DNA from 2 places in the Eubacterium sp. AF15-50 genome. Region 1 is predicted to be linked to the other one. Evidence: a T-box and tRNA genes for the amino acid it is inferred to sense, from the RefSeq annotation. Region 1 holds a T-box; the other holds one or more tRNA genes.

The links. The T-box of region 1 lies ahead of metG (methionine--tRNA ligase). A T-box ahead of a tRNA ligase gene usually reads a tRNA of that ligase, here a tRNA-Met.
Region 2: it encodes a tRNA-Met, which carries the amino acid that the T-box ahead of metG (methionine--tRNA ligase) is inferred to sense. The anticodon was not compared.

What each region holds. Positions count from the first base shown of each region.
Region 1 is NZ_CAKVZL010000001.1:51,189-68,320, reverse strand. Features, by position in the region: gene Q5O73_RS00330 (CARDB domain-containing protein) at 1-1,757, opposite strand, end outside; gene rsmA (16S rRNA (adenine(1518)-N(6)/adenine(1519)-N(6))-dimethyltransferase RsmA) at 1,977-2,840, opposite strand; gene Q5O73_RS00320 (TatD family hydrolase) at 2,844-3,620, opposite strand; gene metG (methionine--tRNA ligase) at 3,723-5,672, opposite strand; T-box leader at 5,804-6,051, opposite strand; gene Q5O73_RS00310 (fructose-6-phosphate aldolase) at 6,185-6,862, opposite strand; gene Q5O73_RS00305 (glycyl-radical enzyme activating protein) at 6,938-7,855, opposite strand; gene Q5O73_RS00300 (formate C-acetyltransferase/glycerol dehydratase family glycyl radical enzyme) at 7,874-10,228, opposite strand; gene Q5O73_RS00295 (hypothetical protein) at 10,756-11,481, opposite strand; gene Q5O73_RS00290 (LytTR family DNA-binding domain-containing protein) at 11,597-12,277, opposite strand; gene Q5O73_RS00285 (DeoR/GlpR family DNA-binding transcription regulator) at 12,728-13,492, opposite strand; gene Q5O73_RS00280 (Cof-type HAD-IIB family hydrolase) at 13,562-14,398, opposite strand; gene ptsP (phosphoenolpyruvate--protein phosphotransferase) at 14,453-16,144, opposite strand; gene Q5O73_RS00270 (HPr family phosphocarrier protein) at 16,162-16,425, opposite strand; gene Q5O73_RS00265 (PTS fructose transporter subunit IIB) at 16,610-16,918, opposite strand; gene Q5O73_RS00260 (PTS fructose transporter subunit IIC) at 17,041-17,132, opposite strand, start outside.
Region 2 is NZ_CAKVZL010000013.1:3,478-20,609, reverse strand. Features, by position in the region: gene Q5O73_RS03040 (discoidin domain-containing protein) at 1-2,370, opposite strand, end outside; gene Q5O73_RS03035 (dihydrofolate reductase) at 2,544-3,035, opposite strand; gene thyA (thymidylate synthase) at 3,046-3,891, opposite strand; gene Q5O73_RS03025 (S8 family serine peptidase) at 3,904-7,737, opposite strand; gene Q5O73_RS03020 (polysaccharide deacetylase family protein) at 7,871-8,698, opposite strand; gene Q5O73_RS03015 (Gfo/Idh/MocA family protein) at 8,766-9,746, opposite strand; gene rlmB (23S rRNA (guanosine(2251)-2'-O)-methyltransferase RlmB) at 9,809-10,549, opposite strand; gene Q5O73_RS03005 (Mini-ribonuclease 3) at 10,560-11,009, opposite strand; gene cysS (cysteine--tRNA ligase) at 11,017-12,429, opposite strand; gene Q5O73_RS02995 (GNAT family N-acetyltransferase) at 12,447-13,466, opposite strand; gene Q5O73_RS02990 (DUF2156 domain-containing protein) at 13,482-14,393, opposite strand; gene ispF (2-C-methyl-D-erythritol 2,4-cyclodiphosphate synthase) at 14,380-14,868, opposite strand; tRNA gene Q5O73_RS02980 (tRNA-Met) at 14,967-15,040, opposite strand; tRNA gene Q5O73_RS02975 (tRNA-Val) at 15,072-15,144, opposite strand; gene Q5O73_RS02970 (Tex family protein) at 15,215-17,132, opposite strand, start outside.

The DNA of each region.
Region 1 (17,132 bases):
CCATTAGCCTGAGCATCATATATTTCATTGTTACTAAATGTTACATTATTTACTCCACCTGAAACATCAATTGCTCCAAGACTCTCGTTCCATGAATCTTTATTTGTACCTGTTCTTACAAGAACGTTATTTGCTACTTCGATTTTTGTTGTGTTGTTAAACTGGCATCCTGAGAAGTTTGTATTCATATGGATACCTGCTGCTGTAAATGTATCTCGGATGTAGTTGTTGTATACCTTATGACCTTCACCACCGTAAACAGCAATACCACCTGCTCTCCAGATAAATTCAACTGTATTGTAGCAGAATGTGTTATTGTATTCATCATCCGGCTGGAAGTCTGTTGCGTTCCACATTGCAAGTCCGTCATCACCGTTGTTTCTTATGTCACAGTTATGAACATTTGAATCTCTTGTTCCCTGACAGAAGTTAATACCATCGGCAAAGTTATTACGAACTCTACAATTGTAAATATTTAAATCACTTTCTTTGTTAATTGAATTGCTATCGTATCTTCCAATCCAGAAACCACATTCAAAATGTTCTTCCCAAACATCGTGGATACTTGTTCCTTTTGCAAACAAATCTCTAAAGCACTTGTAATTTGCCTGCTGGTCAAATCTTGAATGAAGGTTTGAATTGATATACATATTACAGAATTCTACGCCCTGGCAATAACCTGTCTTCTCACCACAGATACCACCTGAACCCATACCTGAGTTAGTGAACTGTAATTTTGTATACCACATACCTGCACCTGTAATCTTTACGCCGTCAGCTGCAAGAATCCATGTTTCATTCATATAATGAACACCTGATGCAAGATATAAAATCTTGTTTCCTGCTTCAGCCTTCTTGATGTAACTTTCCATCTGTGACTGTGTATGTGTTCCTGCAGGTACTACTGTTGCTCCACTTGGTGCGCTAATGTAATCTGTATATTCAACTTCAATAAAGTCGATTCCAAGTGTGTAGTCTCCTGTATTTGTAATAGTAATTGTACTTCCACCTGTTAATGGTTCGCTAAGTCTGAAATGTACTTCATCAAAAGCAAATGCAGGTGTACCGTTACTATTGTTAGCATCAACAGGATGTCCACTTGGGAAATACTGCCATGCATAGTCTGATGTAACCTTTACCTCACTGCTTGATAAATATGTATTATATCTCTTTGATGAATCTTCATTGTCATAACCCTGAACAGATGCACCATTGCTTGCCTTTACTGAAAACTTGCTCTGAAGTCCAAGTGGTTTTCCTGCACCGTCGCTTCCACCGCTTCCGTCAGGCAATGTGTATCTTACATTGACACCGTCTCCTCCACGTCCTGTTTTAATAGTCCATGTAATTGACTGACCTTTTCCCAATTCAACATATGACTGGTTTGATGCCTGGCTGGCAATATTAGATCTGTCCCAATCTAATGATTCTTTCTTTGTTCCTGTATAGTTATCCTGATAAGATACTGTTCCTTCATCCATTGCAGCTAAATTCTTTGCATTGTTTGTGTAAGAATTTTCAATTGCCGCAGGGCTTGTGTCGTATCTGAAATATGGCATCTTAGCGCCTACCTGCCATTCAGTATTGTTCTGTGCAGCTTCTAATCTTGACTGTGCTGCCGGTACATCGGCTGTATTAGTAGCCGGTGCTGCTTCAACTGTATTAGGTGATAAATTAAAGAAATTACCTGATACAGGCTGAACCACCATTGCTGCTGTCAATGAAAGTGCTACAACTTTTTTGATTAACTTTCTCATATATACCTCTTCCTTTCTTTAAATTTCCCCACTTCTGCTAAGTTTAACGTTAAACTAAGCTTATCACGAATTTGAGCTTTAGTCAATTTGTTTAAATCTGATTTTTTCAACAGATTTTTGTTTGTTTTTTTGTGTATTTTGTACAAAAATAGAGAGTAACACCTATTGTTACCCTCTATATTATGCATAAAAACGTTATTAACTATTTTATTTTTATATCTATTTTCCCATCAGTGCATTACTAAGCATTGCAAATTCTTCTAAAGTCAGCTTCTCGCCCCTTATATTTTCGTCCTTTCCTATAGCTTTTATGGCATCTGCAATCTGTTCCTTGGTAAAGTCAAGTTCCGAAGAGTTCTTAAGACCATTAACTAAAGTCTTTCTTCTCTGGTTAAACGAAGCCCTTATTATCCTGAACATAAGTCCCTCATCTGCTACTGAAACTACCTGCTGTGAATGTCTTGTAAGCTTAATTACTGCGGAATCAACATTAGGTCTTGGCATAAAACAGTTTGCCGATACATTAAGCACAACTTTCGCATCTGCATAATACTGTACTGCTAAAGACAACGCTCCGTAGTCCTTACTTCCGGGGCCTGTCTGCATTCTGTCTGCCACCTCTTTTTGAACCATAATTGTAATGCTGTCTATTGGAACCTTACTTTCAAACAATCCCATAATAATAGGTGTTGTTATATAATATGGAAGGTTTGCCACGACTTTTATAGGTTTTCCACCGTTTTTTTCTTCTGCCAATGATTTTATGTCAACCTTTAATACATCCTCATTTATAACTTCAACATTATCATATTCAGATAATGTATCCTTCAAAATAGGTATAAGCATCTTATCAATTTCCACTGCCACAACCTGCTTTGCCGCCTCACAGAGATACTGCGTCATGGTTCCGATTCCCGGGCCGATTTCCAATACAAAATCATCTTTTGTAATTCCTGCTGCACTTACAATATTTTCTAATATGTTAGAATCTATAAGAAAATTCTGTCCGAATTTCTTTTGAAAGGCAAATCCGTATTTGTTTATTATCTCTTTTGTTGCTGCCGGTGTTCCAAGATACGCCATTATTTATATCCTCTTTCTTCCTATACCATATACATTTTTTGCATTTTCACATGTTATGTCAATAACCTCAGTAGGACTGATGCCCTTAATTTCAGCTATTTTATTTACAACATAAGGCAGATTAAATGAATCATTTCGCTTTCCTCTGTTAGGAACAGGTGACATATATGGGCAATCTGTTTCAATAACCATCTTATCCATTGGCATGTATTCTACCACTTCCTGAAGCTTTCTTGCATTGGAAAAAGTAACAACTCCGCCAATTCCCAAATAAAAGCCCATGTCCATAAACTGTTTCGCCATTTCCTTCGTGTATGAGAAGCAGTGAACAATTCCACCCATTTCGTCAGCCCTGTTAGCCTTCATGACATCATATGTATCCTTAGCAGCGTCACGGCTGTGAATAATAATAGGAAGCTGTGCCTCTCTCGCTATTTGCATCTGACGCTCAAAAGCTTTTATTTGCTGGTCTTTGTTTTCATTCCAATGATAATCCAATCCGATTTCCCCTACGGCAACAATCTTTGGCTTGTAAACACTGCGCTCTAACCATTCATAATCTTCTTCAGTTAAATCAGCCACATCATCCGGATGCACTCCAAGGGCTCCATATACATAAGGAAACCTTCTTGTAAGTCCTATGGTAGTCTTACATGAATGAATGGATGCTCCCACATTTACTATGTATTCAACCCCTCTGTTTCTCATACGTTCTAAAATCTGTTCACGATCATCATCAAATGCCTCATCATCATAATGAGCATGTGTATCAAAAATCATATTTCCTCCAACTTTTCCTTCATAAATGCTGACGGTAAAATGCACAATCCCACTCCCTAAGGAATGGGATTTTACATAACTTATAAAGTTTCTCTTTGTATTTTAGCAGATTTCACTTCCACTTACTATATCTTTATCTACAGTTACTACTGAAAGATTTCCCTCATCATCCCCGGCTGCAAGTATCATTCCCTGAGACTCAACACCACAGAGCTTACAAGGCTTTAAGTTTGTAATAACGGCAACCTTCTTTCCTACCATCTCTTCAGGCTTATAATATTTAGCTATTCCGGATACTATCTGGCGGGTTTCTGCTCCAATCTTAATCTGTGAAACAAGAAGCTTTTTAGCCTTTGGAACCGGCTCACACTTAATTACCTCACCTACCTGAATCTGAACCTTGTCAAAATCATCAATTGTAATCTCAGGTTTAGCCTCTACTTCCGGATATTTTTCTCCTTCAGTATCTTTTTTCTGGGCTGCCTTAATTTCTTCAACTTTTTCCATAACGTCCTTTATGTCCATTCTGGCAAATAAAATTTCCGGCTTTTCAGTAACCTTATTACCTGATTTGTATTTGCCAAATTCTTCCATATCGTCAAAAGCTCTTGCTTCTGCGTTAATCTGCTGAAGAATTTTCTTTGATGTTTCAGGCATAAATGGCTCTAAAAGGCTTGCGCCAATATTAATACCTTCAATTAAATTGTAAAGCACTGTTGCAAGTCTGTCCTTCTTGTCTTCTTCCTTTGCCAGTGCCCAAGGCATTGTTTCATCAATATATTTATTACATCTCTTAAATAATGCAAAAATTTCAGTAATTGCATCTGCAACTCTAAGTTTATCCATTTTTTCAGCTGCCTTTTTAGGTGCTGCAAGAACAGTTTCCTTAAAGTCTGCGTCTACATCATCGCTAACCCCTTTATTTTCAACAGCTCCATTAAAATACTTATTTGACATGGAAATTGTTCTGTTTACAAGATTTCCCAATGTATTTGCCAGGTCAGAGTTCATTCTCTCAACCATAAGCTCCCATGTTATTGTTCCATCGTTGTCAAAAGGCATTTCGTGAAGAACAAAATATCTTACCGCATCAACTCCAAATAAGTTAGCCAAATCATCAGCGTAAATAACATTTCCCTTTGACTTACTCATTTTTCCGTCTCCCTGTAATAACCAAGGATGTCCGAAAATCTGCTTTGGAAGAGGAACGTCAAGAGCCATAAGCATTATCGGCCAGTAAATTGTATGGAAACGGAGAATATCCTTGCCAATAAGATGTAAATCTGCCGGCCAGTATTTGTTATATAACTCATCATTGTTTCCGTCTACGTCGTATCCAAGTCCTGTAATGTAGTTTGATAAAGCATCTATCCAAACATAGATAACGTGCTTTGGATCAAAGTCAACAGGTACCCCCCACTTAAATGAAGTTCTGGATACACACAAATCCTGCAACCCCGGAAGAAGGAAGTTGTTCATCATTTCATTCTTTCTGGATTCCGGCTGTATAAATTCAGGATGTGTATTAATATGTTCAATAAGTCTGTCTGCGTACTTGCTCATTCTAAAGAAGTATGCCTCTTCCTTCGCCGGTGTACACTCCCTTCCACAGTCAGGACATTTGCCGTCTACTAACTGTGATTCCGTGAAAAATGACTCACAAGGTGTGCAGTACATTCCCTCATAATATCCTTTGTAAATATCACCCTGGTCATAAAGCTTCTTAAAAATCTTCTGAACCTGTTTCTCGTGATATTCATCTGTTGTTCTTATAAATTTGTCATATGATGTTCCTACAAGATCCCAAATTGTTTTGATTTCTCCTGAAACTTTGTCAACAAATTCCTTTGGAGTAACTCCGGCTTCTGCTGCTTTTAACTCAATTTTCTGTCCATGCTCATCTGTTCCTGTCTGGAATCTTACGTCATATCCCTGCTGTCTTTTGAAACGTACAATGCTATCTGCCAAAATTGCCTCATAAGTATTTCCAATATGAGGCTTGCCTGATGTGTACGCAATTGCTGTTGTTAAATAAAATGTTTTCTTTGTCATCTTTTTTCTCCTTATATTTATTATCTGCTATTTTTTGCAATTATTAACATATTTGTGAAACCTTTATTTAATATAATGTAAGTACTACTGCCACCATGCTTACACAAATAAAAATAACTCCCATCTTTTTTTGCAAAGACGAGAGTTCAAACTTCGTGGTACCACTTTACTTCATATAAAGATGTTGTATCTTTATATCTCATTTGCGCTGTAACGGGTGCAACCGTCAATAGCTACTTCCAGAAATGGAATATATCCCATCTGTTTCACCATTGCTGCTCCAGGGCCATGTTCAGTAGTTTCTCTCACTGCCCGCTTCCACCTTACCGGGCTCTCTTTAAGCGAATCCGCTACCTACTCTTCCTTTCGTGGCATTTGTCTTCTGCTCATAATTCTATTATTTTATGGGCATTTTGTCAACAAAATATCATTAGGTGGGAATGGTATTATGATCACCTTAAAAATGGCGGGCTCCGCTACCGGAAACCCGCCTATTAGAAAGAGATTGTGAATTAGCAATTTGCCATTGTTTTTCCTTCTCCTGTAATTGACTCAAAGTCTTTGTTAAATGCGTCGATTGCTGCGTCGATTGCTGCATTTTTAATAAGACCTTCAATTACGTCTGTTGCTACTGTAGATGCCCCTATTCCATATTTAGTAAGTTCAAGTACCTGCTGTGAATTCTTGAAGCTTGCTGCAAGAACTTCACATGGAAGATTGTTATTTTCAAAAATATCCCGAATATCCATAGCTACCTGAACGCCGTTATATCCAAAGTTATCAATTCTATTAATGTACGGTGCTGTATATTTTGCACCGGCTTTTGCTGCTAAAAATGCCTGCATTGGTGTGTAAATAGCTGTTGCTGTAATGTTTACTCCCTCTGCTGCTAAAGCCTTCATTGCCTTAAGTCCCTGTGGTGTTGTAGGAACCTTTACAAATGTATTTTCTCCTAATTTTTCTCTAATTACTTTAGCTTCTTCAATCATGCCTTCTGCATCTTTTGAAACTACCTGAACATGAAGTTCTCCGTCTTTTCCAACGATTTCCCTCAGTTCTGAGAGAACCTCATATGGATTTCTTCCACTTTTAGCCAAAATAGACGGATTAGTTGTAACACCATCACAAGGATATAATTCCCAAACTTTTTTTACCTTCTCAATGTTTGCGTCATCAATAATTAACTTCATCTTTTTTACCTCCAAAATTCTCTCTTTCTATATTTAATTAACCGCCGTTAATTATTTACTTATACTTCTAATTACTTATATTTCCAATATAAGGTTCTTCACGCCATTGTCTGTGGCAATTTTTCCAAATGCCCTCATCTGGTCATCGCTGTATAACGGCGGATTGTTTTTAAAACAAAATTCCTTATCCACCATGTCATACTTTGCCTGTGCCAATGGATTGTAATTTAAAATCTCGTATTTGACTTCCGGGTACAAACCGCTTATAAACTTTGCAATTCCTGCAATATTTTCTTCAGTCGCAGTCATACCAGGTATTAGTGGTGTTCTTATTATAACATTTTCTTTCTTTTCTGACATAAGCAGCCACTTCAAATTTTGCACTATCCTAGTGTTATCTACGCCCGTATACTTTTTATGAAGGTTGCTATCCATTATTTTTAGGTCTGCGTATACATAGTCAATATACTTCATGGCTTCCTTATATATAGGCATAGGAATATGAGATGCCGTCTCAATGGTGGTAGTTATGTTTTTTTCTTTTAAACCTTTTAAAATTTCAATAGCAAATTCATGTTGAAACAAAGGCTCACCACCGGACAGGGTAACCCCGCCACCGTATTTAAAAAACGGTGCATCCTTACAGGCTTCCTCCACTACCTCCTGAGATGTCATTTCCCTGGAATCCATGGTTAGTGCCACTGCCGGACAACTATCAATTATATTATGCCAGTTCTCCACCTTGGAAACATCCAGCTTTATCTTTCCGTCAACTTCCGTTACGCCACCGTTTTCCGCCAAATGCACACATGTATTACAATGTATGCATTTATTTGGGAAATACAGAGGTCTTTGTTTAATTGAAATCCCCTCAGGATTCTGACACCAGACACAGTTTAAGGTACATCCCTTAAGAAAAACCGTTGTCCTGATGCCATGTCCGTCATGGGTAGAAAATCTCTTAAAATCGAAAACGTAACCTTTCAAATTCACATCATCACTTTCTTAAATTTAAATATCGTCATAACTTGTTCTGGCAATAATTTCATCCTGAAGTTCTCCCGCCAGTTCCACAAAGTATGCAGTATATCCTGCAACACGGACTGTAAGATTTCTATACTGTTCCGGATTCTTCTTAGCCGCCAACAAATCTTCTTTTCTTACAACATTAAACTGTATATGAGGTATCTCCAAATCCACAAAAGTTCTTAACATCTTAGCGAATTTGTCGATTCCATTTTCAGTTTTGAAAAATTCCGGTAGAAACTTCATATTAAGAAGTCCTCCGTTAGTAGTCCAGCTCTTATCTAACCTTGACACTGACTTAAGAACCGCTGTCGGTCCATGTTCATCACGTCCGTAAACCGGTGACATACCGCCATCAGCTAACGGTGTCTGGGAATATCTTCCATCAGGAGAGGCTCCCACATTTTCTCCCATTGGTACATGAGCTGAAACAGTATACATTCCTGTATGATATTTTCCGCCTCTGTAATTGGTAAACTTTCCAATTCTTTCACGGAAATATTTTGCCCATTTTGCTCCAAGATTATCAACCCACTCAACATCGTTTCCATATTTAGGAACCTTGTTAAGAAGCATTGTTCTTAAAATCTCGTCACCTTCATAATTGTTCTCAAGTGCCTTAAGAAGTCTTTCCTTTGACACCTTTTTCTCGTCATACACCATCTGCTTAATTGCCGCAAGGCTGTCTGCCAGATTTGCTACCTGTATCATCTGAATACCTGACAAATTGTACTTTGCACCGCCTCGTGTAACGTCAATTCCTTTATCCATACAGTTATTAATAACTGATGACAAAAACGGTGTAGGAAGAAGGTCCATGTGTGCCTGCTCAACCTGCTCACATGCCTTTATCATCTTATCCATAAAGTAGTCTATATTCTGTCTGAAGGCTTCTTCCAAATCTTCAAAAGTTTCATATGTTGTTAGATTTCCTCTATCCGGTGCCAGCTGCTTGCCTGTTATAAGGCACTTGCCACCTGTTAAAGTAAGTTCTAATGCCTTATTTAAGTTAAACATTGCTGCATCTGACCATCCCAGATTATCTCCCTGAGTAGTAAGTTCAACACAACCTACAATGGCATAGTTTCTTGCATCCTTTTCTTCAATATCCAAATCCTTTATCATGGCAGGAATAACCGCCTTGTCATTAAAGAACTGTGGCATACCACTTCCAAGGGAAACAACTTTTATGGCTGCCTTCAATAATTTGTCACTGGTTTTTTCACAAAGTCTTACTGAAAGATTTGGCTGTGGCAAACCGATATGTTCCTGAGATTTCAGGAATAAATAAGAAAGTTCATTTTCATATGGCTCTCCATTTTCATCCTGACCACCTACCGCAATGTTAAATCCAATAGGGAATCCCGCAAAGAATTTAGCACTGTTTGAGTTCCTCATATATACAATTTCATTAAATTTAAGCCAAAGGCTTTCTATAATTTCCAATATATCCTGGTCGCTTACACCATTTTCTCTGTCATGTTTATAATAAGGATACATATAAACGTCCATTCTTCCTGGTGAAAATGATGATGCATTTGATTCCATCTGCAGGATTACAAATAAGAACCACAATGACTGAGCTGCCTCGTGGAAAGTAACCGGCGGTCTTTCTGCAATGTTTTTACAGATTTCAGCCACTGTCTTCATGTTATCTGCCCACTTTGGATTTTCCTTAGCTTCCTCTAATAACAAATAATGATATCTCATAATGAAGTTAATAGCTCCGTCCATAACAGTTACAACACTCTTATAGAAAAGCTTCTTTTCTTCATCTGTTTCTTCATCTAAATGTTTCTGTGCCTCTGCCTTGAGACCTGCCGGACCTTTCTTAAGCCATCCTTCGCAATCAGGATTAATGTGTCCCTGTGCATGATCTTTCTGATTTATTTTTGCTACCTTTGATATTTCATCAATCTCTTTTCCGTAGCGTGCCTTAAGCACATCCTCTAATGATTTTCCCTGCCAATAAGGATATATTACTTCTCTGAAATATTTAATATCCTCTTCATGAACATTAAACTTGTCCTGTGGTCTGGTTGGAAGAGTTTCAAATTCCTTATCTACCCATGTGCTGCCGCTTTCTGGGAAAACTACTCCGTATCTCACACCGGCTGTTCTGTTTCCTACAATCAGTTCTTCCGGTTCAATGCTAATACCTATCTTTTCTAAGCAGTTCTTGAGTGAGTACGCTCTCTGCATAATACGTGGCTCACCTTCATGTGCTTTATATGTGTCTGTAATAATCTTTGCCTGTTCAATAGATGCATATCTTGGAACCGAGAGCATTCTATTCTTTAATGTTTCAATTCTGTCTGTTTTAACTAAACAACTCAACATATCCACCTCCTTCATTTCTATGGTTTCATTTTATAACGGGATATATGTAAAGTCAACGATTTTTTTATTATTTTTTATTACTTTTTATTGTTCCTTATTGTTTTCAATATGTAATGGTGATTTTGAGGGCTAAAATAAGCTTTTAAGTTATCATATTGTGGTGGGAATTAGTCCATAAGTTATGAAATAACTCCGGCGGATATGAATACATGAAATTTAAAATTATAATGGATAATTCTTGTAAAATAAGTCGTTTCATATGTTAAATATACCCAAACACTTCCTCACATTACTGTGTAACCAACACGATTACCATAAAAATAAAGAAAATTAACGATGCCTTGGTAATTCCACATGTGCTCGCACCGATTTGAGCTAAGAAACTACCTTAGATATAAGGCATTACATAATATTAGGGTATTTTGATGTCAAAAAAAGCCTGACTGGATTTTTTCCCAATCAGACTTCTTTATTTAAATATTCCTTTTATATACTATTCCACATGCTATTCTTCAAACTTCCACATACTACTCCTGAAAGCTTTGTCCTATATCTACAGGTTTCTGAACATCTTTAAATTGCTGCTCTTTTACTAACTTTTTCTTGATAGAATCCAGCTTGGTATTCCAATTCTGTGCCAATTGTTCTTCTGTAAATTCGTCCTGATGTGCATTATTATAATCATTTTCAAGGCTCTTAACATATTTCTGAATAGGCAGTTGTTTCTGATAAACCATATATTCATAATCCCAATATTCATCTTCTGAACCAAAACCTTTTAACACTGAATTAAGCTGTTCCTTATTCTCCGGTTTGTTAAGTTCCTCTTTTAGACTATCAACATATGTTTTTACCTCCTCATCTGTAGCATCAAAGCCATTCTTTACAGCTTCTACATACAGTGCATTATATTCCTGAGCATACTCTTTTGCTGTTTTGTCAGCCTCCTGTCGGCTCTTTCCCTGTAATACATAAAAGTCTGACATCTGATTGAGTTCCGAATCAGTAATTAATATATCCTTTCCAACCTGACTAACTTCATCACCTTCTACCTTATTTGCCGAGTAGTTTCCCACTAATGAAGTTTTATATTTCTGTTCATCTGCTACTTTCTTTTCGTCATAAGTTTTTTTGAGTGATTGACCCCACTTTTCATTTTTATCAGTTACCTGAGTTGCATTACTTATAAGTGGAATACTTATTCCAACGGCTAAAACCATAACTACAGCTATTGCAATAATTTTTTTCTTCATAGTTCATCCAACCTTTCTCTATATTGTTTGTCAATATCAACATATTCCTTCTTTTATTAACTTTCAATCCTTTTGTTGTAAACGCAACCTTTTTGTTGTAAACGCTATTCACTACCTAATTTATTATATGTAAATTTTTATATTCGTATTTTTTTAGTTCATTAAATACCTTTGTACGCATTCTTGTACTGACAGGTATTTTCGCATTATCAATTATTAATTCGTTTTCTTTAATATTGGAAACATACGCAAGATTAGCTATATATGACTTGTGCACTTTCACTAAGTCACTTCCCCTCAATTTCTCTTCCATCTTCGTAAGACTCACTCTTTTTAAAAAGCTGGTATTATCTTTCATAAAAACTCTACAGTACACATCCTCTGCCTTAATATATAAAATATCTTTACAATTTCGGCCGTCGATATCAACATTCTTTTTCACCATACCCATTGCTTTGTTCAGATATTGACCAAGCTCTTTTTCCAAATCACTTTTCTCTATAAAACCTACTACATTCTTTCCAAAAGCTTCGTGTATCAGTTCTCCGTGATTAGTAACAAAAATTATCAAAGTATCCTTTTTCTGTTCTTCAAATATATTTTTAACTTCAATACCGCCAACCTTTGGCATTTTAATGTCTAATATTAAAACATTAATATTAACATTGGTATTTTCGACTTCCTCTCCATCTGCAAATTGTTCATAATGTACATTTTGTATGTTGTAATTTTTTCTGCACAGTTTTTCAATTTTATCTCTCATCTGCTCTTCATCATCACATATACCTACAATCATTGATTTTCCTCCCCTATGTTTTTCCGGTAAAACTATAGTTATGCAAACAAAAATATTTTTCAAGTGATATGTTTCGTAATTTTACGTCCTCTTTTGTGATTCTCTAGTATAAAAACAAATGGAAAACATAATGATCTGAAGTACAATTTCATATGCCACTAAACAAATTGTTATTGGTAAGGCTTCATTAATATAACCATACTCTCCTTAACTAGAATTTCACTTGAGCGTAAAGAGAATATCATCATTTACAAAATATGTCAATACTTTATAATAATTTTTTTATTTCTTTTAATTTATTTTTATAAATTTTACCACCACATAAAATCAGGGGCACCCCGAAATGTAATCCAACATTCTAACTTCTTGAATTACACCCGGGATGCCCCTTTTGAAAGATAAATTATGACATACTTATTAAAAACAATATTTTTGTTTATCTAATCTATTTTAATAGAACAATTCCACGTTGTACTGTTGCAAGTCCTTCAGTGCTTTTTCCTCCGGTTTGCTATCCATTACAATTCCTGCGAAATCACTAATATTTGCATATTTATAATTACCTTCACGGGCAAGCTTTCTCGTTTCCAACATAACGTAGGACTTGTTGCTGACATCCATTATCATCTTTTTAGTTAATGCGTCATCTGTAGCATATGTATAAACTTTGTCCCTGTCAGTGTCTACACCTACTGCACCCATAAAAGCCTTATCAAAATTAAATTCCTGAATCTGTTTGTTTGTATATGAACCAATGAAACCGTCTCTTCCCCTGTTCATCTTTCCACCAACAAACACAAAATTTGTATCTGAAGGTTGCACAAAAGAAAGCATAACATCTATCATATTACTTACAACGGTTATCTTCAGATTGGCTTCAATAATTAATTTAATCAGTTCTATATTACTGGTAGAAATATCAAGAAAAATCATATCCCCTTCTTCTATCAGTTCAAACGCCTTTTGCGCTATAAGCTGCTTTTCTTTTACATTCTTTCCCTTTCGCTGGGAAACATATATTTCATGGGTATTCACACGATTCTTAATGGCACCGCCATAAGTCTTTTTTAACAGCCCTTTTTTCTCTAACGCAGATAAATCTTTTCGAATACTGTCTTCTGTAACTTTAAATAACTCGCTTAATTCCTTAACTAATACGGAACCTTCTCTATTTACAATTTCGACGATTTTATTTTGTCTTTCTCTTGCCAGCATAAATCCTCCTTAGTAAAATTTATACCTACTATTGTGTACCATTATTTAATTTATGTCAAATAAGTCTTCTTATATTTTGCCGTTTTTTAACCATTCTTCTATGGTAATTCCAACGCCGCCGTCTGCGTTGCCTTCTGTCGTAATAAACTTTGCTTTTTCCTTTGCCAAATCATTTCCTGTCTTTAATGCATAAGAACATCCGGCATACTCAAGCATTGTGGCATCATTTCCTGAATCACCAAATGCCATAATATTTTCACTATTTATTCCAAGAAAATCTGCTAACCATTTAAGTCCATTCCCCTTGTCAGCTCCCACAGCAGTTATCTCCATATTTCCTTTATATCCTGCCGAATAAACCAAATCAGAAATTTCACTTAAATCCTTCATCAAAGGTTCAATACATTCATCAGGAATATGTGAAACATTAAACTTTTCAACATTTTTAGTCCTTATAATATCCCACGGGCTGTCGCATCTCTCCATTATTTTTCTGTATTCAGTTAAAAAGACTTCAGGAAGACCTTTAGCTTCAAAATAATGTTCATATGTATAATCCGTAATGTAACCTGCACCATCTGCATAAATCTCATATACCAACGGATATTTTTCAAAAACACTTAATATTCTCTCTAGGGATTTAAAAGGAAGGTAGCAGCTGCAGAGAACCTTTGCGCTGTGCATGTCCACCACAGCTGCTCCGTTTGATAGTATCAAATAGTCTACGCAACCTAACAAATCGCATTCCCTTTTTGTTAATGAATATGGTCTTCCGGTGCTTACGGCTATTAATGCACCGTTTTCTTTAGCCTTTCTAAACGCATTAATATTAATTGGGGGGATTGTTAAGTGGTCATCTGCAACGAGAGTACCATCTACGTCAGTGGCTATAAGTTTGATATTCATTTTGGGCTCCAATCCATTAAATATTGTAATACTATTTGCATTTCGCAAATTAAATTATAATAACTTTAAGACTTCCTCCTCAGTAATGCACTGCATAACCTTTTCGGCTAATTCCTTACATGCCCCAACATCGCAATCAGAAATAATCTTTCTTGTTTTCAAAACACTTGTGGCACTTACACTGAATTCATCCAGACCAAAAGCCAAAAGTAATGGTATTAACTTTGGATCAGCTGCTGCTTCACCACACATACCAACCATGATTCCTTCTTTTCTTCCGCACTCAATTATTCTCTTAATAGCACGGAGAACCGCAGGGTTATATGTGGAATACAGGTATGCTACCTTTGCATTACCTCTGTCAACTGCCATAGTATATCCTGTTAAATCATTTGTACCTATACTAAAGAATGCAGCTTCCTTTGCCAACGCATCTGCCATCATACATGCTGCCGGTGTTTCCATCATAACACCAATTTCTATGTTTTTGTTATACGGAACGTCTTTTTCGTCAAACTCTTTCATAATGTCAGCTACCATAGTCTTAACCTGACGAAGCTCATCTACTCCTGTAACCAATGGAACCATTATCTTTATTTTACCATATGCACTGGCTTTTACAAGTGCTTTTAACTGTGTTTTGTAAATATCTTGTCTCTGAAGGCAAAACCTTATTGCTCTAAATCCTAAAAAAGGATTTTCTTCCTTTTCAAGTCCAAGATACGGTACATCTTTGTCGCCTCCTATATCAAGGGTTCTTATAATTACCGGCTTACCTTTCATTGTTTCGGCAACCGCTTTATATGCTTCAAACTGTTCATCTTCCGTAGGAATGCTGTCTCTGTCCATAAACAAAAATTCAGTTCTGAATAATCCGATACCTTCTCCGTCACATTCAACAGCTTTCTTTGCATCTTCCGGCTTTCCAATATTGCATACTAATTCTACCTTTGTTCCATCTTTTGTAACAGACGGCTTTCCGGCATATGCCTTAAGAAGAGCCTTATCCTTTGCAAACTGTTCACGTTTATCTTCAAATTCCTTAACAACATCCTCTTCCGGATTAACTAATGCCTCACCACTTGTTCCGTCTAGAACAACAGTGTCACCATTCTTTACAATATCACATATTCCTTCAATACTTAAAACCGCCGGAATTTCCATTGCTCTTGCCAATATAGCTGAATGAGATGTTTTTCCACCCATCTCTGTAAGAATACCTTCAATATTTTCAGGCTTAATTCCTGCTGTCATAGATGGAGTCAAATCTTTTGCCACTAAAACAGTTCCTGCCGGTACCTGGGAAATATCAACATCTTCAATTCCCATAAGTAACTTAATCATTCTTGCTTTAATGTCTCTAAAGTCTGTAGCTCTCTGCTGTAATAATTCATCAGGTATCTGTGAAAACATTTCTGCTGTCTGCTCTAACACCTGATCAACTGCCATTTCAGCAGTAATCTTTTCAGCTATAATAAGTGAGGAAATCTGTTCCTCAATCATTGGATCCTGAAGCATTTGTATATGACCTCTTAAAATGTCTGCGTCCTTTTTACCAACAGTTTCATCCATTTTATCAGCCATCTTATTTGTAATTTCCACAAACTTTTCAATTGCCTCCTGTAATCTGGCAATCTCTGAGTCTGTTTCCGGAACATGCTTTGTTTCAATAGTAATGTCGTGGTCTTCAATTATAACAACTTTTCCTATTCCGATACCTTCGGAACCTGCAATACCTTTGTACATAATCTTACCTCTTATTATTATTCACCAAAATTCTGACTTTCAAGTTCAACAATCTTTGCCATTGCTGCTTCTTCGTCCTCACCATCACACTCAAATGTTACTTCTGCACCTGTTTTGATACATGCTGAAATGATGTTTATAAGACTCTTTGCGTTTATTCTCTTTTCACCAAATACAATTGTTATGTCGCATGCGAATTTACCCATTTCCTTTGCGATAACTCCTGCCGGTCTCATGTGTAATCCCTCCGGATTGTTTACTGTTAATGTCTTGCTTATCATATTTTCGTTCTCCTTCTTATTCGATACTTTATTTAAATTGCTTTCGCAACAGTTTTCTAATTTAATGTTTTACTCTACGATTCTCTCTTAATTTTATATATCCGGGCAGGCATACGCTCCACCCACCCGGATAAATTTGGCTTAATAATTTTAACTTGAGTTTGGCTTAAACAGCTATCTGCTATTATTTAAGCATTCCAACCATCTTAGCTACGATGGCATCTGCCTGCTTAATTGCCTGACCTGTAGTGATTTTAACTTTCTTTAAGTTATCAAAACGACCTGCATTCTTAATAGGCATATCTGTTGTTAATATTACTGCATCTGCTGTAGCAATATCTTCTGCTGTAATAGCATTTTCAATACCTATAGAACCCTGTGTTTCAACCTTACACTCAATTCCTGCTTTTTTGCAAGCCTGCTGAATAGCCTCTGCTGACATATAAGTATGTGCAACCCCTGAAGGGCATGCTGTAACTGCTAAAAATTTCATATCATTCACTCTCTTTCTTGTTAATTTAAATTCGACTTATCAGTTTATTTTATACAAGTTATATTTTCCTGACTTAAATCCGACTTATCAGTTTATTATACAAATTATATTTCTTATATGATTTATTCAAATGAGATATCAACATCTCCTAAATCCTCCGGTTCAGGTGCAACATAATCTTTCTTTAATAATGCACACAAACCAACGTAAATTG
Region 2 (17,132 bases), on a different contig from region 1:
CACATATTTAAGACGAAGTGACTCAATACAGTCATATCCTGTTATCTGATATACCAGCTTGCTCCATGGTGTAGATGTGTCCTTTGGATTATCATCATACTTTGTTCCCTTATTTGTCTTTAACATATTATTTATGCTATCAATAAGTCCTAATTTTACAGTTCCGTCAGATGACTTAGTTGTAGGATATTTTGCATCCATATATGCAAAGAACCATTTGTTATTGCCATATGCCTGATATCCCCAGTCCTGAAGGGATGTATCACTTGCCTGGTATACCTGGACATTGTCTTCAGTTGCCCAATGGTAATAACGGAATCCACCATAGTTCGCCATATTTTCAACCCACCACGCTGGACCGGAAGATGTAACATTTCCGTACTGCTGTACTGCATGAGTAAGCTCGTGAGAGAAATATCCTATACCTACCGGATTAGAATTCATCCAGTCTACTGAAATTACAATGGAATTTCCCATAGTGTATGCAACTCCGTCATAACTCTTATCTGCTACTATAAACATTCTCTTAGGTTCTGAACCTGTTCCCCATCTTGTATACTGACGTGGATAAACCTGATAGAATAAATCCTTAAGATTCTTCTTATAGTTTGTTGCAGTAACCTGATCCCAGTCTCCTGTGAAAATAGCTTCGTACTCATTTTCCAGTAATAATGCACATCCCTTTAAGCTAATTTCCGATAATTGGAATGAATCTCCATATCCTTCTGTTACTGTTAATTTAAAATGTTTATATGAGCCAACGTTATCTACAATGTATGTATAATCAGCATAATTAACATCCATTATTCCACTATCATTTACCGTGTCAATTACATCCCAGTTATTTCCATCATTTGAACCATATAACACCCATGATTTTATTGAACGGTTCTTATATGTAGCGTTATCATTGGCAGTTGTTAAAGTATAACTATATAATGATGTGCTTTCCTTCATTGTCCACGCTATTGAACATGGTGTTGCAGTATTGGTAAATAATTTTGTTGATGTATCACCGTCAAAAAGATTCTCAACACCTTCATTTTCATTATATCCTACAACAGTTGTAGCTGATGTGTTAATTCCACTTATATGGTCATCTAAATCAACACCAATGTTTTCTGTTTTCTGAACAACATCACCTTTTATGTATATTTCTGACAACTGTGAGCCGTAATACAACTTTCCATCATCACCACTGCTCTCAATTCTTAACATAAAGAACTGACATGCTTTTTGAGCATCAGTATCATATGAGTATCCTTTGTTATTTTCATGACCTATTCCACCATTGTCCACTGCATCAAGCTGTACCCAGTCAGTACCGTTTACAGAGCCTAACAATTTCCATTTATATGGATTTCTATGTGGATAAGTAGCTGCATCACCTGCTGTTACTAATGTGTAGTTTCTGATTATGGTAGCACGTTTCATTTTCCATGCGATGGAAATAACCGGTGCATCCCCTGTAAAGAATTTTGTATTTACATTTCCATCAAACAAATTATTTATTCCTTCATTGTTAGAAGTATTTCCTTTTGTAGATGAAAATTCCGTATCAATTCCGTCAATATATTTATTAAGGGAAATATTTGATGCCACCTCAGCATCAGCACCTTCACTTTGAACTCCCGGTTTCTTATATGTAGTACGATCTACTTCAGCCTTTGTAGTTGTTTCCTCAGGCTTTGCTGTAGTCTCCGGTTCTGCCGGTTTCTCAGTAGGTGCCACTGTAGTATTTTCCTCAGCCTCTGCTGTAACAATAGTATTTCTGTTCATATAATCCACCTTCTTATATGAACTGTCTACAACAGAAAGAATACTATCATACAGATACTCATGACCTCTCATATTACTCATAAGATTTCTGTTATAAAGTTTTCCTGCTACGTCATATACAGACATTGTGCTTATATTGCTATAAACATAACTGCCATCTTTTAATTTAGCATATGCCCTTACACTTATGCCCTGTTTATAAAACTCTGCATTTTTTATAAATTCCATTGTAAGACAGTAGCTTTTTGCATTATCCAATGAACTGTACTTTTTGCCTGTCTCTCCCAATGGTGTTGCTGCATATGAATGAACTGTAGTATTTGAGCTTCCTACTATCATTTCATCTTCTGAAACCGAATCGGTAAGTCCGTATACCAATCCTATTTCATCTGTTTTATCTGTTTCCGATACAGAGTAAATGGTTCTAAATGCTTCTAACATTGCACTTATCTGAAAACCATTTATTTCAAGTTTAACATTACCCGATGCATACACATCTTTAGGCATAGTTATTGGCTGAACCAATAGCACTAACGCCAAAACAAAAGATATCATTGCTTTAAATTTCTTTTTTATCGACTCTTTTTTCATAATACCTCCTATTGATATTTTAATATATTAACTTAATTATTGTTTGTTTTTTTGTATTTTTCAAGTATCACTATTTTTTATTACGGTTCTATTTTTTAGCATAAAAATAAAGTTACAATTTAAGCCTGTTAAATGCTTAAATTGCAACTCTATTTTTATAACATCAATTGATATTATTTACGCTTATAAGTTCTGAAATAATACTCCAAATCGAAATAAGTATTTTCTTCACTTTCTTCAACCATTTCCCATTCATCCGACATTTCATCTAAATTAGGTATGAAAGTGTCTGCTGCATATTCATAGTCAACATAAGTAACATATGCAGTATCACAGTATGGAAGCATCTGTTTATAAATGCTTCCTCCACCAATTACAAATACATCTTCAGTATTGTATTTTTTAGCTTCCTCTAATGCCTCTTCTATAGAATAAACCACTGTAGCCCCGTCTACCTTGTAATCTTTTTCAAGAGCAATTACAATGTTCACCCTATTTTTTAATGGTTTTGAATTAGGAAAACTTTCTAATGTATTTTTTCCCATAATAACAACTTTTCCTGTTGTTGTTTCCCTGAAAAATTTCATATCATCAGGTATGCTTACAAGTAAATCATTTTTGTAGCCTATAGCCCAATTCTTATCCACTGCAACAATTAAATTCATTTTGTTCCTCCTAAACTGCAACAGGTATTTTTATCTGTTCACCTGTAACATAATCTTCTAATTTTAAATCATCCACCGTAAAATCATAGAAATTCTTAATTTCAGGATTTATCCACAATTTTGGTGCCGGATGCTGCTCTCTGCTGATTAATTCCTCAACTAAAGGAACATGTCTGTCATAAATATGAGCATCAGCTATTACATGGACAAATTCTCCCACCTCCATGTCATTTACCTGAGCCAATATGTGAACCAAAGCTGCATACTGACAAACATTCCAGTTATTTGCAGTAAGTACATCCTGGGAACGCTGATTTAACATACCGTTTAATACAAGTTTCCCTGTTTCTTTATTTTTCGTTACGTTAAAAGTCATGCTGTATGCACATGGATATAAATTCATTTCAGACAAATCCTGATGTACATAAATATTTGTAAGTATTCGTCTGCTGTAAGGATTGTTCTTTAAATCATAAAGAACTCTGTCTACCTGATCCATATCACCTTCCTTATAGTGATGCTTAACACCTAACTGGTAGCCATATGCCTTACCTATTGAGCCGTTTTCATCAGCCCATGCATCCCATATATGGCTGTTTAAATCATTTACATTGTTAGATTTTTTCTGCCATATCCACAGTAACTCATCTAAGCAGTTTTTGAAACCTGTTTTACGAAGAGTTATTGCCGGAAATTCCTTCTTTAAATCATATCTGTTTACGACCCCGAATTTCTTTATGGTATATGCAAAAGTACCGTCCTCCCACTTTGGTCTGACCTTTTCACCCTTTGTGTCTATACCGTTATCAAGAATATCTCTGCACATATCAACAAATACTTTATCTGCGTAACTCATTAACTTCTCCTCTTATTTCTTCTTTACCTTAACTGTCTTAACCTTAGACCAGCTGCCATATTTCTTTGATTTACCTGTTTTACGGTATGCTCTTGCCTTAATATAATATGTCTTTTTAGCACTAAGCTTCTTTATTACAGCCATGTTTTTCTTAGTATTAACAGTTTGTGTGACTTTCTTTTCAAATTTCTTTGATGTAGAATATTTAATCTGGTATCCTGAAGCTGCACCTACCTTTTTAAGTGTAAGTTTTATGCTCTTATTGTTTTTAGCCCTTACTGCTTTCTTAACAGATGTTTTTCCCGGCTTTATATATATATCAGTATACTCTGCTTTTACACTTGCCGTGATTTTTGCCGGTAAGTCATATGCTCTTGCAGTATATACATAACCGGTTTTGCCCTTCTTAACAGATTTTCCATTAACTATGAACTGGCTTATATTAACTTTCTTATCCATTACTGCTGCTTTCAAGGTAACTGTATCTCCCGGCAGATAATAACCCGTACCTTCTACATAAGCACCAAACTCAGATGTATCTTCAACATAAACCGCACCGGAATCTATCGGAATACATAATATCTTTGCATCATCCTCATAATCATCTTCATCATAAAAATCTTTATTTGACAGCTTGCTTTTATTAGACCCAAATTCTTTACCTTCGTCATCAGCCATTGCAAAACCATATACAACGTATAATTTATCTCCTGCTGTTGTAGCATATAAATTATCAAATTCAAGATTTGATGCATTAAGTGCATACTTTGAAGCAATAAACTTATCCTTTGCAATATTATATGTGAAAGTATCACCTAATGAATCTACACGTAAGTTTGTATATATGATTCCACCTTTTACAAGACCAATTTCACCCATTAAAACAGCAAATTTTTTATTCTTGCCCTCAATTATCTGGGTATCAATTGATTTTCCAATAGTTGCTTTTGACTTTGTCCATTTTGTTCCATCATATATCAGGTTAGCCGGAACATTCATTGTACCATTTGAACCTAATGTAACAACAATCTTTTTACCTACCTGGATAGCCTTTGAATATGCTCTGCCCTCCGGTAAACTCTTTGCAGAATACCACTTCTTAGATGCTGTTGAATATTTCATAACTGTCTTTGAAAAATTATCATCTTCATCAGTACCGCCCATTAAATAAAGTTCACCATTATATGAAGCCAGTATAACTCCATTTAATCCTTCTTTTTCCTTAGGCATATTAGAAAGCTTCTTCCAACCCTTTTCATTATCATAGTACGCCAAAATAGTATTTTGTGCAAAGCCTTCGTCAAGAGTTATACAACCATAAACAACACCATTAGAACATACATAATCTGTTTCATTATAAATCGAAGCAGTTGCGGCATTTCCATATTCTTTTCCAAATACATCTGATGAAAAACCAAACGTACCGTATCGCCAGTAAAAGTCATCCTTACCTGTATCTTCGTCTTTGTATTCCACTCCTTGTGACACTGTACCTTCCCCATCTATATATATCAAATTTCCACCATTAGAAATCATTTGTCCGCCATTTAATTCTGCATCTACAGATGGTCCCACGTTGAAACCGGTACCGGTAGCAAAGAAGTATTCTTTTTCATATGAACGCTCACCTTTAACCAGTTTTATCTTTACTGACTTATTCTGATATGATTTACCATCAACAAGAATTGTCTTTCCATTATTTGATATTGTACTTATCTTTTTATCATTAATATATACTTCAGCATTATCTGTGTAATAACCGGATATTTCTATCTGTTTTTTACTGTTAAACTTAATCTTGTCTATAGTCATAGTCGGATTACCTATTTTAGATAAATCAAGTACTCCGCCTGTTAATATCCTGCCTTCAAAATTTTGATTATTTCTTGCACTTCCTAAAATTCTTGCTTTTATCTGGAGTGCATTTTCATTTGTATATGCATTAGCCACTGCTGCAACAGCACCTGTAACATATGGAGTAGCCATAGATGTTCCATTGTAATAATCATACATACCAAATTCATCCGGTGATACATTTTCCCTGCTTATGCCCCAATTGTCTACATAAACAGTAAAATCACCTTCCTCATATGAGCTAACACATAACAATATTACATGTTGTTCATCTTTTTTGCTCTTTGATGATACCTCTCCTGAAAAATGAGACCAGTAATTACCGTTTTCATCTATATAAGCACTGGCAAACACTCCATCTTCAAGAGTATCTAAATCACTTATATCCACTTTTCCGTTTTTGTCTAATTTACAATCTATGGCATAAATTACCGAATTGTCACCACCTAACCAGTCATCATTTGTTGCCTTTGGACCACTTACCTTAACCATAGCACTGGCTGATGTACCTGTATCTGATGACTTCATTGTATATGGAAGGCACATAAAATACATTCCATCTTTCTGTGCACCTTTTATTTCCCATTTAAGTGATTTGTTGTTATAAGACTTTTCTCCAAAATACTCACTATTTGTAGTTGATACATTCATAGTTCCATCAGATTCACTTAATGTTCCGTAAGCCACTTCATTATTTTCAGGTGTAGCTACCATCTTTCCTTCTTCATTAAAAACATTCAAAATGCTTTCATTATCAAAATTAACATATGTACTACATAATTTATCTTTGTTATCATATATTCCCGGATTAAAGCAATTATATGAAACTGTTGATAAAATATCAGCACCGGGAGCTGCTATGTCAACGCTCTCTGTTCCATAATTTGAAAATCCTGCCAATTCATCCTTTTCATTAGAAGCTGCAACGGAAATTATATATGGACTATCTATAGATGAAGGATAATTATTCATTAAGTTTTCATCATTATCAGAGCCATCATTTCCTGCTGCACATACAGATATAGCGCCTTTCTTTCCTACAAGCTCAATAAGATTTTTTATAATTTCATCTTCTTCATCTGCTGAGCCACCCCAGGAATTATTTACAGCTACTACATTTACACCTAACTGCTGTGCCTTGTAAATATAATTGTACGCTCCTATGGCATCCATTCCACTTCCGCTGCCTTCTTCATTGAGAGTTTTAAGTGCCATTACTTTTATATTGTTACTTTTAGCAATTCCGGCAATTCCAACTCCATTATTTGATTTTCCTGCCGCAATTCCGGCACAATGTGAACCATGACCGTTATCATCCATAGGGTCTGTGTCATAATTAACAAAATCATAGCCGTGCTCGCCATATAATTTTCTGTTGTTATAAGGATTATTCCAAACAATATCTTTTAAATCTTCATGTTGGTAATTAATACCGGTATCAACTATTGCAATTACTCTTTCCTTATTGTCCTTATTATCTAATAATGGTGTGTCTGCATTTACATCAATGCCCTCTGTACCGTTATTCTGTCCCTTATTGTCAAGTCCCCACAAATACTTATAGTAACTGTCATTGTAGTCTGATGCTTTTATTTTATAATTTGGTTCAGCATATTTAACGTTACTTTTCTTTTTTAAGATACTAATTAATTCCTTGGTACTATACTTATCAGACTTAACTAATGACACTGAAAATCCATTGTCACTAACCTTGTTAGCCGATTTTGCATTAACTGATGTATCTGAATTAAAAACATATGTTTCTACAACTTCCATATCATCATCTGCAATGTTGCTGCCGGCACTTCTTGTTGACGTTTTAGTGTTTCCATACATAACAATAGCCTGACCCTCAACATAATTTCTGCTGCTCTTTACTGCTTTTTTCTCTTTTGTTACTTTCAAACTTTGATTTGCCATAGTTGGCACTGCCGTACATGTCAAACACATTGCAAGGGTCAATGCCATGGCTTTCTTCGCCATTCTTTTCATATTCACAATCTCCTATCTCTTGTTTTCCACTATTGTGGGTTAATTTGTACATTGGGGAATTTTATTTCACACCACTTAATATTATAGCATATATATTTTTACCTGTAATCCTGTAAACGAAAAAATCTGCTTTTTATTTCAAATTTTTTAACACTCCGAAAGTATACCCCATTTCTTCCCATTTGCTAAGCAATTCATCTAATATTTCCCCATTTGTTTTTGATGTGTTATGTAATAAAACAATTGCCCCCGGATGTATCCGTGATAACAATTTATCAAATGCTTCTTCTTTAGTAGGCTGGGAATCCCTGTTCCAGTCCACATATGCTAAACTCCAGAAAAATGTTTTGTACCCCATTTCCTGAGCCATTTTCAAATTATCCGTATCGTATTTTCCCTGGGGAGGTCTGTAATACTTAGTCATGTTTTTTCCCGTTATACTTTTATATAGTTCCTCCACCTGTCCTACCTCATTTGCGAATTTTTCTTTATCCATTCCTACAATGTTTGGATGATTATATGTATGATTTCCTACAGTATGCCCTTCTTTCACCATCCTTTTAACTAAATCTTCGTTTTCCTTTAAAAAATGGCCTACCACAAAGAAAGTTGCCTTTACTTTATGCTTTTTTAATGCATCTAAAATAGCAGGCGTGTTTCCATTCTCGTATCCACAGTCAAAGGTTAAATATATTTCTTTTTTATCCCCGCTTCCTATATAGAAGGCATTATATTTTTTCATAACCTCCGGTGATTCCGTTCCCGTAGGCTGAGTTCCACTTTCTCCAAATCCCAGTCCCCAGTTTTCACCATTTTCAATAACATTACTAGCAGGTAAAACCTTTTCTTTTACCAGCCCCACGCCTTCTCCGGCAAAGAAAGCTATGGCAAAAATACCAATAATAAACAGTATTCCTTTTAACCCGCTGCCTCTTTCGCCTTTTAATATTTTTTTTATCATACCCTATTCCTGAAAATATATTTACTTAATTATATGACGCCAGTGCTGAAAGTATAAATTCTATCCTTTATTTATCTGCAGGGAATACAATATTTTGCTGTCTTCTTGCTTCATCCATAACCTTAATGCACATTACGGAATACTTTATATGTTTGTCAGTAAACTCACCTTTATTAATAAGTTCTGCCCATTCTTCTGCCTCATATTCCAAATTCAAATCCTTACATGGAATATTCTCTATGTTTTCTTCATAACCATCATTATATATTATTTTGATTTTTCTCGGATTTGGTATGTCCTCTATCAATATAGTTCCTTTTTCTCCCTGAATCTGGCTTGGAAGTCTTCCATTGGTAATCTTGGAATAGGAAATATCTGCTATCATACCGTCATATGCACAGGTTATTGTCCCCTGACCGTCTATACTGTCAGGAAGCATGGTAGCTGTTGCCTTTATTTCATCCGGCAATCCAAATAATTTTACTAACGGATGGACGCAATATACTCCAATATCCATTAATGCTCCATTAGAAAATGACGGATTAAAGGCATTTTCAATTATTCCGTTCTTGTATTTATCGTACCTGGATGAATACTGGCAATACTGAAACTCCACTCTTCTTACAGGCTCTATCTTTTTCATTGCATCTTTTATTGCCATAAATCCCGGTGAATACACTGAACGCATGGCTTCCATTATAACCACATTGTTCTCTTTAGCTAACCGGCATAACTCATTAAGTTCTCTTAAATTGCTGGTAATGGTCTTTTCTATCATTACATGTTTTTTGTTTTTTATCATAAGCCGTGCCTGTTCATAATGCAAAGAATTAGGACTTGCAATATATACCGCATCTACATCCTTTGATTTTGCTAATTCTTCTAAATTACCAAAAATAAGATTTCCATTATGCTCTTTGGCAAATTTTTCTGCTTTTTCAATGTTTCTGGAATATGTTCCGTTATATTGCAGCCCCTCTACCTGTGCCGCACATTTTAAAAACCATTCAACCACAAAATTTGTACCTATTGTTGCAAATCTAATCATATGTTATCCTCCAAAAATTGTATTAAAAAGGCACCATATTTCTATGATGCTTTTTTAATTATTTATTTTAATCTCTGTCTCACTATTTCATATGCCAAAACCCCTGCTGCTACCGAAGCATTAAGAGAATCGATATCCCCAAACATTGGCACCTTTGCAATAAAATCACATTTTTCCTTTACAAGGCGGCTTACACCTTTTCCCTCGTTTCCTATTACCAGACCTATTGGTCCCTTTAAATCAAGGTCGTACATTGTTGTGCCATCCATATCTGCACACACAAACCACAATCCCTTTTCTTTAAGTTCCTCAATGGTTTTGGAAATATTTGTAACCTTTGCTACCGGTGTATAATTAATGGCTCCTGCTGATGCCTTAACTACTGTTGCCGTAAGCCCTGATGCCCTGTGCTTTGGAATAATAACTCCGTGAGCCCCTGCTAAATTAGCTGTTCTTATAATTGCCCCTAAGTTATGCGGGTCTTCAATATCATCTAAAATAATAACAAAAGGCTGCTCACCTTTATCCTCTGCCTTTTTTAAAATATCCTCAACTGACCCGTATTCGTAAGCTGCAATATATGCAATGACTCCCTGATGTTTTCCTGTTTCTGACATCTGGTCAAGTCTTTCTCTTTTTACATAGTTAATAACAGTACCCTGCTTTTTGGCCTCCCTAAGCACCGTATTCATAGAGCCTTCCTTACAATGCTCTAAAACAAAAAGCTTGTCTATGGTTTTGCCTGCGCGAAAAGCCTCAATTACGGCATTTCTTCCCTCTATTACAAATTCCTCGTATCTCATTATAACCTCTTTATACTTCTTTAATATTATCCTGCTTAAAAAGTTCTATACCGGTTTTCATAAGCTCCATCATTCTGTCTGACTGTCCACTTAAATAAAGCCAGCCCATAAGAGCTTCAAATCCCGTTGCTACCCTGTAATCTGACATAGAGGCATTTTTTGCTCTTGTAACAGCCTTTGCGTTACGCCCTCTTTTATATATGGACTTTTCCTCTTCTGTCAGCATATCCATTATTAAATGAATCATTTTTGCCTGACTTTGTGCCTTTACCAGTTGGGAAGATGCCTTATGTATTTTGTTTACCTGTCTGTTAGCCTCATCTACAATAATGGTTCTTACTACAATTTCGTAAATGCCATCTCCAATATAGGCAAGGGTCAAAGGAGAATAATCATTTACATTAATCTCCTTTAACTCCATCTTCTTTCTAATTATTCCAAACAAATCCGGTTCCATCATATATTTCCTAGTTTCTGCTCCACTTTGTTCCTTCTCTTGTATCCTTAAGGATAATTCCCTTAGCTGCCAGTTCATCACGTATGCTGTCTGCTAATGCAAAATCTCTGTCTTTTTTAGCCTGGGCACGTTTTGCAATCATTTCTTCAATGTAGCCCTCATCCCCTACTTCCTTTTCTTCCTTTTCAAGGATGATTCCAAGAACATCACAAAGCCTGCTTAATACATCATATAATGACTTGGCAAATTTTTTGGATGAATTATCATCTAAATTACTGTTAGAAAATTTTACAAGCTCAAATACTGCTGTAATGGCGTTTGCCGTATTGCAATCATCATCCATTGCATCTTCAAACTTAGTTACAAATACCTTTGCATCATTTAACATTTTCTCTTCTTCCTGAGAAATAGCACCAGCTTTTCCATTAGACATAACTTCCCTGATTTTTTCTCCGGCAGTTACTATTCTCTCTAATCCATTCTTTGCTGCTTCCATTAATGAATCGCTAAAGTTAAGGGGACTTCTATAATGGGCGCTAAGCATGAAAAATCTAAGTACCTGCAAGTCATATTTTTCTGCAATATCTCTTACTGTAAAGAAATTTCCAAGAGATTTTGACATTTTTTTATTGTCAATATTTAAAAATCCATTGTGCATCCAGTATTTTGAAAAGCAACATCCGTTAGCTGCCTCGCTTTGGGCAATTTCATTTTCATGATGTGGGAAAATCAAATCCTCACCACCTGCATGGATATCTATTTCGTCTCCTAAATACTTTTTAGACATTACTGAACACTCAATATGCCATCCCGGTCTTCCCTCACTCCAAGGTGATGGCCATGCCGGCTCTCCCTCTTTCTTTGGCTTCCACAAAACAAAGTCTAAAGGATCTTCCTTTGATTCCTCTCCTGCTACCTTAATATCTCTGTGTCCTGCCTCTAAATCATCTATATTCTTCTTTGATAATTTTCCGTAATCACTAAACTTTCTTGTTCTGTAATAAACAGTTCCGTTAGAATCATATGCGTATCCCTTGTCAATTAACGTTTTAATCATATCAATCATGCCATCAATTTCCTGAGTGGCAAGTGGATGTGTTGTAGCAGGTTTAACATTCATTCCTGCCATATCTTTTTTACATTCTTTTATATATCTCTGGGATACTTCCTCAGCGGTGCTTCCCTCTTCAATTGCCTTTTTAATGATTTTATCATCTACATCGGTGAAGTTAGAAACATAATTAACCTCATATCCCTTATACTCTAAATATCTTCTGAAAGTATCAAATATAATCATAGGTCTTGCGTTTCCTATGTGTATAAGATTATACACTGTAGGTCCACATACATACATTCTTACCTTACCTTCCTCTATAGGAACAAATTCTTCTTTTTTTCTCGATAATGTGTTATAAATCTTCATTTTGTACTCCTTATCCATTAAACGTAATCATTTATAAAAAAGCTGTCTTTTCTACATACTGCCGGCAATCCCGGAATCAACTTATACCCAAATATATGTGCAGTAAGTTCGCCTATTCCTATGTCAAAATCAGGCTCACCTTCTATATCCCCTTCAGACTTCTTTTCTAATTTTATACTTCCATGTTTTTGTGTCATAACAAAATAACCGTTATTCTCATCTAAAATAGGATCTGTTATTTTAAACACAATCTCATCTATGTTTTTAAATTCAAACATCCTTAGGGTTTTTCTTATATTTATTATTCTTGCCATAACATATGGCTTTCTTACATCACTTTCCCAACTTAAAGATTGTATGCTGCTATCTAAAACTTCCTCAAATATTTCATGGTCAATCCATATTCTATATCCCACAATAACTTTATTTTCCACGTATATGTCAATATGTCCGCCTTCAACATCTATAAGTTCTTTTATTCTTTTGAAATACTCCACATCCTTTGACACTACCACGCTATACTTATTATAGGCTGTTGACTGGGCAAAAATTGATAATTTCACCAAATCACTGTTATCTGCCTTTCTTAATATAAGTGAATGAGTTGCCTTCCTCCTATGCTCCGTAGGAGTTATCTCAAATTTGTCCATAACATAATTAAAGCCAAATCTCTCATATATGGCGGCATTATTTTCATCTGATGGAATAAGATAAGTAAATGCATCCATGTTTTCGTACATTTTCTTTAAAACTTCATTGAAGATTTCGTGCATATAACCTTTGTTCCTGTAGCCTGCAAATGTCCCCACTGCGTATATATACATTACATTGGTCTTAAGGGAACCCACAACCAGATTTTTAGGGATAAGGTGAAGTGCAGACACAATTTTCCCATCCTGCTCATTTACCACCACTTCATTATGTGGCAGACACTTTGAAAAATAATAATCAGTAAATTCTTTTCCATCCTCACTGAAACAATGTTCATAAAGGGGTCTGATATTTAGTTTCTCAAAACTTTCCAACAATCTAATCATATTAATAACTCTCTCTTATTTTTGAATTATAGTATATTTTTCAATCATATATATAGGATTATATGACTCCTTTGACTTTCTTAGTCCATCAAGTCCCATATCATCCTCGCGGTTTACTTTTCCTGCCATGGGGAAAACTTCCTTTAAAAACTCGCTACATATATACTGATACAATCCTCTTATGTTATGGTCGGCTTTTTCCACCGGTATATACACCATGTCCTCTTCTTTATAATAATTTCCAATGGTAAACGCCTTTAATTCGCCATCAATGTAGACACCTGCCATCTTATAATCCAGATATTCCTCATTATCCAATAAAAACTTTACACCCTTTGCTTCACTATCAATAAATTCATGCTCCTGTGAATGCTCCTTGGTTATTTTCCATTTATCAATAAAATCAAGAATCTCTTTTTCGTTATTTTTAGTTAATATTTTAAACTCATATCGTCCCTCATAATCCCTTTTAAAAGCATTTAAATGATTTTTCTTGCCATGATATTTTTTACCGCTGAAAGTTCTTAATTTTTCAGCATCATATATATAATCAAAATATGTCCTATCAGGGACTACCACGTATTCATCCTTAGGTAAATCAAGAATCTCCACTGCCTCTTTATCCACCACATACATAGTCAGTTTCTTTTTCAGGCAATTATTAAAATACTCCTGAGTTTCTAAAAAACACTCCCTTAAATCCTCATTTCTGCAACAGGGAATGGCTGAATAAAACTGTCCATCCTCGCTTTTCGCCACCCACATAAGTCCTTTGTCGGTAGTAAAATACTTAGTAGGGTAACAATTCTCCCATAGATATAAATCCAAAAGATTGCTGTCTGCTGCCTGAGGTCTTCTCATTCTGTAATATTTATCAAGTAATTTATAATCTTCAACTTTAATAGTTTTTAAATTATACGTTTTCATTTAAACCTTCTTCTAATAAAGCTATAGCCTGTGAGGATATTCCAAGACCTTCACCTGTAAATCCCAATCCTTCCTCAGTTGTGGCTTTAATACATACTCTGCTTTCTTCGATATTTAATGCTTTGGCAACATTTTTTACCATTTCATCCCTAAAAGGGGCAAGCTTTGGTTTCTGGCAAATTATTGTTGCATCTATATTTCCAATCTTAAAATTATTCTCTCTTAACAATTCCCCTACGTGATGTAAAAGTTTAATGCTTGATATTCCCTTATATCTGTCATCCGTATCGGGAAAATGCTTTCCTATATCCCCTAATGCTGCAGCTCCTAACAGAGCATCCATTATGGCATGAACTACCACATCTGCATCTGAATGTCCTAACAAACCTTTTTCGTATGGAATATCAACTCCTCCTAATATTAATTTTCTATCTTCAACCAGCTTATGGACATCATATCCCATTCCTATTCTCATGTGTACCTCCATAGGGTAATACCCGAATAGTTAGTATACCACAGTTTCTAATTATTATAAAGAAAAAAGTACCGACTATTCGGTACTTTCTCATCTAATAGCGAGAGGGGGATTCGAACCCTCGACACCACGGGTATGAACCGTGTGCTCTAGCCAACTGAGCTATCTCGCCAAATATTAAATTCGCATCTTTTGAAAATGAATGGGACCTACAGGGCTCGAACCTGTGACCCCCTGCTTGTAAGGCAGATGCTCTCCCAGCTGAGCTAAGATCCCATACAGAATTCAAACTGCCTTATTAATATATACGTTTATCCAATTATTGTCAAGCACTTTTTTTATTTTTTTAAAATTTCATTGACAATTGTATTCTCTTCCTCTCTTTATCAACACTTAATACCCTTACATTTACCACATCACCGACAGACACTACATCCAATGGATGTTTTATATATTTATCACTCATTTCTGATATATGAACAAGTCCGTCCTGATGAACTCCTATATCTACAAAGGCACCAAAATCAATAACGTTTCTCACTGTTCCCTTTAATTCCATACCTTCCTTTAAATCATCAAAGTCTAATACATCGCTTTTTAGTATCGGCTTTGGCATTTCATCTCTTGGATCCCTTGCAGGGCGTTCCATTTCCAATATCATATCCTTAAGAGTGATTTTATCTGTTCCTATTTCTTCAGCCACACTATTATAATCCTTAACATCCTTTGAGATTTTCACCTGTCCGGATATAATATCTGATGTAGTATATCCGTATTTCTTAAGAAGCTTCTTTGCGGCAGCATAGCTTTCAGGATGAACACTTGTGTAATCTAAAGGTTCTATGCCGTCTCTTATTCTCATAAATCCCGCACACTGTTCAAATGCCTTTGGGCCTAATTTTGAAACCTTAAGCAATTCCTTTCTGCTGTTAAACTGTCCGTTTTCTTCTCTATATTCCACAATATTTTTTGCCAGAGTTTTGTTTATTCCTGAAATATATTCCAAAAGGGGAGCTGATGCAGTATTTAAATCAACACCAACACTGTTGACACAATCCTCCACTACGTTTCCAAGAGTTTCTTCTAACTTTTTCTGGTTCATGTCATGCTGATACTGCCCTACACCTATAGCCTTTGGCTCAATTTTAACCAGCTCAGCCAAAGGATCCTGCAATCTTCTTGCCATAGATGTGGCACTTCTTTGACCTACATCAAAATTTGGAAATTCTTCTGTTGCCAGTTTACTGGCAGAATATACGGAGGCTCCCGCCTCATTTACAATAACATATTCTACCTTTGTAGGGCATTCCTTAATAATATCCACAATAATTGCCTCTGATTCCCTTGATGCTGTTCCATTTCCAAGGGATATAAGACTAACATTATATTTTTTTATTATATCAAGAACAGCTTTCTTTGATTCTTCCACCTTATTTTGCGGTGCTGTAGGGAAAATAACTGTAGTGTATAATACCTTTCCTGTAGTATCAACCACTGCCAGCTTACAACCGGTTCTAAATGCCGGGTCCCATCCTAAAACATTTTTTCCAATAATAGGCGGCTGCATAAGCAATTGCTTTAAGTTCTCACCAAATACATCAATTGCCCCATCTTCTGCTTTTTCCGTCAGGCTGTTTCTTACTTCACGCTCAATTGCCGGCTTTATAAGACGCTTATAACCATCTTCCACTGCATCCTTTATAACCTGTGTAAAATCAGACTGTTTTGTTATAACCGCCTTATTTAATGCCTTTATTATATTTTCATCAGGCATTTCAACCTTAACATTTAATACCTTTTCCTTTTCTCCGCGGTTAATTGCCAGTATTCTATGTCCTGGTATTTTATTTACTCCCTCAACATAATCGTAATAATTTTCATATGGTGTTTTTTCTTCCGGATTTTTAGCAACAGACACTATTTCCCCATGTTTCATTACTGTATTTCTAATGGCATCCCTAAACTCTGCATTATCTGAAACTGATTCTGCAATAATATCCTTTGCTCCCTGAATTGCATCATCAACGGTTTCCACGCCTTTTTCTTTATTTACAAAATCCTGTGCCTCCTCCTGGGGAGTTTTACTGCTTATCTGTGCCATAAAAATCATTGCCAAAGGTTCTAATCCCTTAGCTTTAGCTTCCGTGGCTCTTGTTTTTCGTTTTGGTCTGTAGGGTCTGTATATGTCATCCACTTCAACTATTGTCATAGCCTTTTCTATTTTTTTCAAAAGTTCAGGAGTCATTTTTCCCTGTTCCTCAATG